DNA from 2 places in the uncultured Agrobacterium sp. genome. Region 2 is predicted to be linked to the other one. Evidence: predicted binding sites of a transcription regulator. Region 2 holds the regulator's gene; the other holds the start of a gene.
The links. The regulator HrcA, encoded in region 2, represses chaperone genes, less so after heat shock. The targets are predictions, from matches to a motif close to GTTAGCACTCNCNNNNNGNGAGTGCTAAC.
Positions count from the first base shown of each region.

Region 1: the regulator HrcA is predicted to act here: its motif matches at 1,485-1,513, upstream of groES (co-chaperone GroES).

Region 1 is NZ_CAJYTV010000001.1:17,193-20,398, reverse strand. It holds gene groL (chaperonin GroEL) at 1-1,052, opposite strand, end outside; gene groES (co-chaperone GroES) at 1,130-1,426, opposite strand; gene chrA (chromate efflux transporter) at 1,596-2,915, shown strand; gene QZ869_RS00080 (TIGR01459 family HAD-type hydrolase) at 3,018-3,206, shown strand, end outside.
Region 2 is NZ_CAJYTV010000016.1:195,297-198,502, forward strand. It holds gene rdgB (RdgB/HAM1 family non-canonical purine NTP pyrophosphatase) at 1-329, opposite strand, end outside; gene rph (ribonuclease PH) at 344-1,060, opposite strand; gene hrcA (heat-inducible transcriptional repressor HrcA) at 1,225-2,316, shown strand; gene grpE (nucleotide exchange factor GrpE) at 2,439-3,074, shown strand; gene ptsN (PTS IIA-like nitrogen regulatory protein PtsN) at 3,196-3,206, opposite strand, start outside.

The sequences.
Region 1 (3,206 bases), on a different contig from region 2:
GCCTTGATCTGGGCAACGCGGCCTTCGATGTCGGTCTTCTGGCCGGAGCCGTCAACGATCGTGGTGTTTTCCTTGGAGATGGAAACCTTCTTGGCCTTGCCGAGCATGTCGAGAGTGACATTCTCGAGCTTGATGCCGAGGTCTTCGGAAATCACGGTACCACCGGTCAGGATCGCGATGTCTTCGAGCATGGCCTTGCGGCGGTCGCCGAAGCCAGGAGCCTTGACGGCAGCGATCTTGAGGCCGCCACGCAGCTTGTTGACGACGAGCGTTGCAAGCGCTTCGCCTTCGACGTCTTCAGCGATGATGACGAGCGGCTTGCCGGTCTGAACAACGGCTTCGAGAACTGGAAGCATGGCCTGCAGGTTGGAGAGCTTCTTCTCGTGAAGGAGAATGTAAGCGTCTTCGAGGTCAGCAACCATCTTTTCAGGGTTGGTTACGAAGTAAGGCGACAGGTAGCCGCGGTCGAACTGCATGCCTTCGACGACTTCGAGTTCGGTTTCAGCGGTCTTGGCTTCTTCAACGGTGATAACGCCTTCGTTGCCGACCTTCTGCATGGCTTCCGCGATGTCGCGGCCAACCTGCGTGTCGCCGTTGGCGGAGATCGTACCAACCTGAGCAACTTCCTCAGAGGTGTTGATCTTCTTAGCCTTGGCCTGCAGGTCCTTGACGACTTCTGCGACGGCCAGATCGATACCGCGCTTCAGGTCCATCGGGTTCATGCCGGCGGCAACAGCCTTCTGGCCTTCGCGAACGATAGCCTGAGCAAGAACGGTTGCCGTCGTGGTGCCGTCACCAGCGATGTCGTTGGTCTTCGAAGCAACTTCGCGGACCATCTGTGCGCCCATGTTTTCGAACTTGTCTTCCAGTTCGATTTCCTTGGCGACGGAAACGCCGTCCTTGGTGATGCGCGGTGCGCCGAAGGACTTGTCGATAACAACGTTACGACCCTTCGGGCCGAGCGTGACCTTCACTGCGTCAGCGAGAACGTCGACGCCCTTGAGCATCTTTTCGCGCGCCGAGCGGCCGAATTTTACTTCTTTGGCTGCCATGTTTCAAAACTCCTGGTTTCGAATGGCCGGAACAATGTCCGGCTTCAAGATTACGGAAAATGGGGAAGGCGGCTAGATCAGCCGATAATGCCCATAATGTCGGCTTCCTTCATGATGAGAAGGTCTTCGCCGTCGAGCTTTACTTCTGTGCCGGACCACTTGCCGAACAGGATGCGGTCGCCGACCTTGACGTCGAGAGCGACGATCTTGCCGGACTCGTCACGCGCGCCGGAACCGACGGCTACGATTTCGCCTTCCTGCGGCTTTTCCTTGGCGGTATCAGGAATGATGATGCCACCCTTGGTCTTCGCTTCAGACTCAACGCGACGAACCACAACGCGGTCGTGCAGCGGGCGGAAATTGGTGCTTGCCATTGTCTATTCCCTCGATCAAATGACATTCGCGGATCGGATACGATCCGCCTGGATTGATGTTAGCACTCTCATTTGCCGAGTGCTAGCGGCAGTGAGATAAGCAGGGCCTAAGGCACTGTCAAGAACGGCCTGTCGGAAAAATTTCATGTAAAATGGTTACTGCGGTTGCATGACAGATTTTTTGCGCCCTGAATCTTCTCCCGTCCATCCGACCCTTTCGGAGCTGTTTTTCGTTTTCGGCCGAGTCGGCCTTTTAAGCTTCGGCGGACCGGCCGGGCAGATCGGCATGATGCACCGCGTGCTGGTCGACGAGAAACGCTGGCTTTCGGAAGAGCGGTTTCTGCACGCGTTGAATTACTGCATGCTTCTTCCCGGACCGGAGGCGCAGCAACTGGCGACCTATGCCGGATGGCTGCTGCATGGCAGGCGCGGCGGCGTCATCGCCGGCACACTCTTCATCCTGCCCGGATTTCTCGTTATCGTCGCACTGGCCGCCGCTTACGCGCTTTATCAGGATACACACTGGCTTCCGGCACTGCTCTTCGGCCTGAAGGCCGGCGTGTTGGCCATCGTGATTGAAGCTTTGCTGAGGGTGGCGAAACGAGCCCTGAAAAGCCGCTTTCTGATTGGTGTCGCAGGAGCAGCCTTCATCGCGCTTTTCTTTTTCGCCGTTCCTTTTCCGCTTGTCATCCTGGCCGCCGGTGTCGCGGGTTTTCTGAAAGCTAGAGGAGGGCCGTCAGTGAAGCGTGATGCGGCAAGCAAGGCACCCTCTCTTTTGCGGCAACTGCGTGGAGTTTTGGTCGGCCTCCTCATCTGGCAGATGCCACTCCTGCTGTTCTGGCTTCTGGCCGCGCCTGGCTCGCTCGTAGAATTGCAGGCATTCTTTTCGCGGCTTGCAGTTGTTACCTTTGGCGGTGCCTATGCGGTTCTTACCTATGTGGCGCAGGTCGCCGTGGAAACGCATCACTGGATGAGCGCAAGCGAGATGCTGGATGGCCTGGCGTTGGCCGAGGCAACACCCGGACCGCTCGTTCTCGTCCTCTCCTATATCGGTTTTCTCGCAGCCTTCCGCCATCCGGGCATGCTGGATCCCATGCTGGCAGGTGTGCTGGGCGCGAGCGTTGCCGCATGGGCGACCTTCGTCCCGAGCTTCATCTTCATTTTTCTCGGAGCGCCCTATGTTGAGCGTCTGAAAGACAATGCAGCCCTGTCAGGTGCGTTGTCTGCCATCACCGGCGCGGTTGTGGGCGTCATTCTCAACCTTTCGGTCTGGTTCGGCCTGCATGTGCTTTTCGGCAAGGTGGATCGCGTTGAGCTTCTGCCGCAGATCAATTTGGGCATGTCCTTACCAGAATGGAGCTCGCTCGATCTGGCGTCGCTTGCGCTTTTCATCGTCTCGGCAATCATGCTCTTTCGTTTAAAGCTTGGCATGGTCCCGGTTCTTGGTGTCTGCCTGGCGGCAGGCTTGATCAGGCTCTGGCTCGTCTGACTCGGTAGCTCCCTGACTGGTCCTTTTGTCTTTTTCTCTTGCCATTGCTATCTGCCTTTGCGATGTCACGAGCCTGAAATGATGGAAAGAGTTGGACGCTTCATGGCCCACCGCATTGCCACGCTTGGCGACGTTACCTCCCAATTCGATGTGATTTTCTCCGATGTCTGGGGCGTACTTCACAACGGCGTGACGTGTTTTCCCGCCGCCGGTGCCGCATTGGCCGATGCGCGGGCAGACGGAAAGACAGTCGTTCTGATCACCAATTCGCCTCGCCCCGCAATCGGCGTT
Region 2 (3,206 bases):
ACCTTCTGCATCGCCATGGCAAAGTCACGCGTGCCGTTACCGGTTTCAGCCCAGTCTGCGGTGTAGACGCCCGGCGCGCCGTCCAGCGCATCGATCACCAGACCGGAGTCGTCGGAGAGCGCCGGCATGCCGGATGCAGTGGCAGACGCCAGCGCCTTGATGGCAGCGTTTTCTTCGAAAGTCGTGCCGGTTTCGGCGGGTTCCTCGAAGTTCAATTCGGCTGCCGATTTTGCCGAAAACCCGAGTGGGCCGATTAGATCGGCGATCTCGGCGATCTTGCCCTTGTTGTGGCTGGCAACGACGATGGTTTTGGTGTCAAGCTTGCGCATGTTTCGCGTCCCGTTCAGGCAATCGCCTGCCTCTGCATCTCTACAAGATCGGCACAGCCGGCCTTGGCAAGGCCAAGCAGCGTCAGGAACTCTTCTTCCGAGAAAGGCTTGCCTTCCGCGGTCCCTTGAATTTCCACGATGCCGCCGGAACCGGTGATGACGAAATTCGCGTCCGTCTCGGCGGAGGAATCTTCCAGATAGTCGAGATCGATCACCGGCTGATTGGCGAAGATGCCGCAGGAGATGGCAGCGATATGGTCTTTGAGGACCTTCTCGACCTTCAGCATGTTGCGGCTTTCCATCCACTTCAGGCAGTCGTGAAGAGCAATCCAGGCACCGGTGATGGAGGCGGTGCGGGTACCGCCATCGGCTTGGATGACATCGCAATCGATGCTGATCTGTCGCTCGCCGAGCGCTTGCAAGTCGACGACTGCGCGTAGCGACCGACCGATGAGGCGCTGGATTTCCTGCGTCCTGCCACCCTGCTTGCCGGACGATGCTTCACGCTTCATGCGCTCATGAGTGGAGCGTGGCAGCATGCCATATTCTGCGGTGACCCAACCCTTGCCGCTATTGCGCAGCCACGGTGGCGTCTTGTCTTCGAGGCTTGCCGTCACCAGCACATGCGTATCGCCGAACTTGACCAGACAGGATCCTTCGGCATGCTTGGAAAAGTTGCGCTCGAAGGACACCTTGCGCATCTGGTCGGTTTTTCTGCCTGAAGGCCGCATATGATCTGTCTCCGTCTGTGATGCCCGCCTTCTAAGGTCAGGGAGCAGGTTTTGCAAAGGAAAAGCGGCACAGGTGGCCGAAGAGCCGAATTTCCGTTTTCACTTGGAAGACCGAGTGACTATATTCAGGACAGTCAAAAACAGCTTCGGGAAGAATGAGCGGCATGGGCATAACTCCTCCCATTGGCAAAGAGCCCGGCGCGCTTCTGGACGATCGTTCGCGAGAAATCTTCAGGCGCATCGTGGAAGGTTATCTCGAAACAGGCGAACCGCTCGGTTCGCGCAGTCTCTCGCGCCTGCTTCCCATGTCGCTGTCGCCTGCCTCCGTGCGCAATGTCATGAGCGATCTGGAGGAGCTCGGCCTCATCTACTCGCCGCATGTGAGTGCCGGTCGGCTGCCTACACAGACAGGATTGCGCTTCTTCGTCGACGCTTTCATGCAGGTGGGTGAATTGCCCGAGGCAGAGCGCGCCAATATCGACCGTCATATCGGCCCGATTTCGGGTCGCGAGCAGTCCCTGGAAGGCCTTCTCTACGAAGCGAGCAGCATGCTGTCCGGCATGTCGCGCGGAGCTGGGCTGGTGCTGACGGCCAAGAACGACGCCGTTCTGAAACATGTGGAATTCATCCGGCTCGAGCCCACGAAAGGGCTCGCGATTCTGGTCGGTGACCATAACCAGGTGGAAAACCGGATCATCGAACTGCCTGCCGGCATCACCTCGTCGCAATTGACCGAGGCTGCCAATTTTATCAATGCGCATCTCGGTGGCCAGACGCTGCCGGAACTGCGCTCCCAGATAGCGCGACAAAAGAATGAGCTTCAAAGCGCACTGAGTACGCTAGCGCAGGATCTGGTCGAGAGAGGGCTTGCCGTCTGGTCAGGCGACAATGAGGAAGGAAAACTTGGCCGTCTTATCGTGCGGGGCCGCTCCAATCTTCTCGAAGGACTGGCTGGCGAAGAGGATATAGATCGCGTTCGGCTTCTCTTTGACGATCTGGAGCGCAAGGAAAACCTGATCGAGATTCTCAATCTGGCGGAAACGGGTTCCGGCGTCAGAATCTTCATCGGCTCGGAGAACAAACTGTTTTCGCTTTCGGGCTCGTCGTTGATTGTCGCGCCCTACAAGGACGACGAGAACCGGGTGGTGGGTGCTGTCGGCGTTATTGGTCCGACCCGGCTCAACTATTCGCGGATCGTTCCCATGGTGGATTACACCGCCCAGATCATGGCGCGGCTCTCGACTAAGCGGCGCTAAGCGCGACGTTGATTGAAAAATTGCTCCTTTTCCCCGTAAGCCTTGATTTTTGCATGGCAAAGCTCGATATCGGGCTCAATCCAATTTGCAAGCCATAAGACACATTTAATCTGGAGAACGTCATGACTGATGACACCAACAAGACCGGACCTGACGCGGGCGCTGCCGACGATGCAGTGGAAGCGACCACGGCGGAAAATGCGGTGCCTGAGCAGGCAGAACCCGATCCAATCGATGTGCTGAAGGCGGAAAATGCCGATCTACGCGACAAGTTTCTGCGTTTGGCGGCTGAGATGGACAATCTTCGCCGTCGCACAGAACGTGAGGTCAAGGACGCAAAGGCCTATTCCGTCGCTGGATTCGCGCGCGATATGCTGGCCGTCTCCGACAACCTTCGCCGCGCGCTGGACACTATCCCGGAAGAGCTGAAGGCGAGCGCCGAAGCCAATATCAAAGGCTTGATCGAAGGCGTCGATATGACCGAACGCTCCATGCTGTCGGCACTCGAGCGTCACGGCGTGAAGAAGATCGAGGCCGAAGGCGAAAAATTCGATCCGAATTTTCATCAGGCCATGTTTGAAATCCCCAACACCACCGTACCGAACAACACCGTCGTTCAGGTGGTGCAGGCGGGCTTCACCATTGGCGACCGCGTTCTTCGCCCGGCCATGGTCGGCGTTGCAAAGGGTGGACCGAAGGCCGAAGCCTCTGCCGGTGCTGAACCCGGTACCAGCGTCTTCAATGAGAAAGACGCCTGAGAATTATCTTCGCTTCATCGGAGTGAATAAGTCAAAGGCCCGGACATCCTATCGATGTCCGGGCCTTTGCTCTATGGTATGAATGCCAGAACGACAGTTTTCGTGAAGCCTATTTCGGCGTTCAGGCGGCGT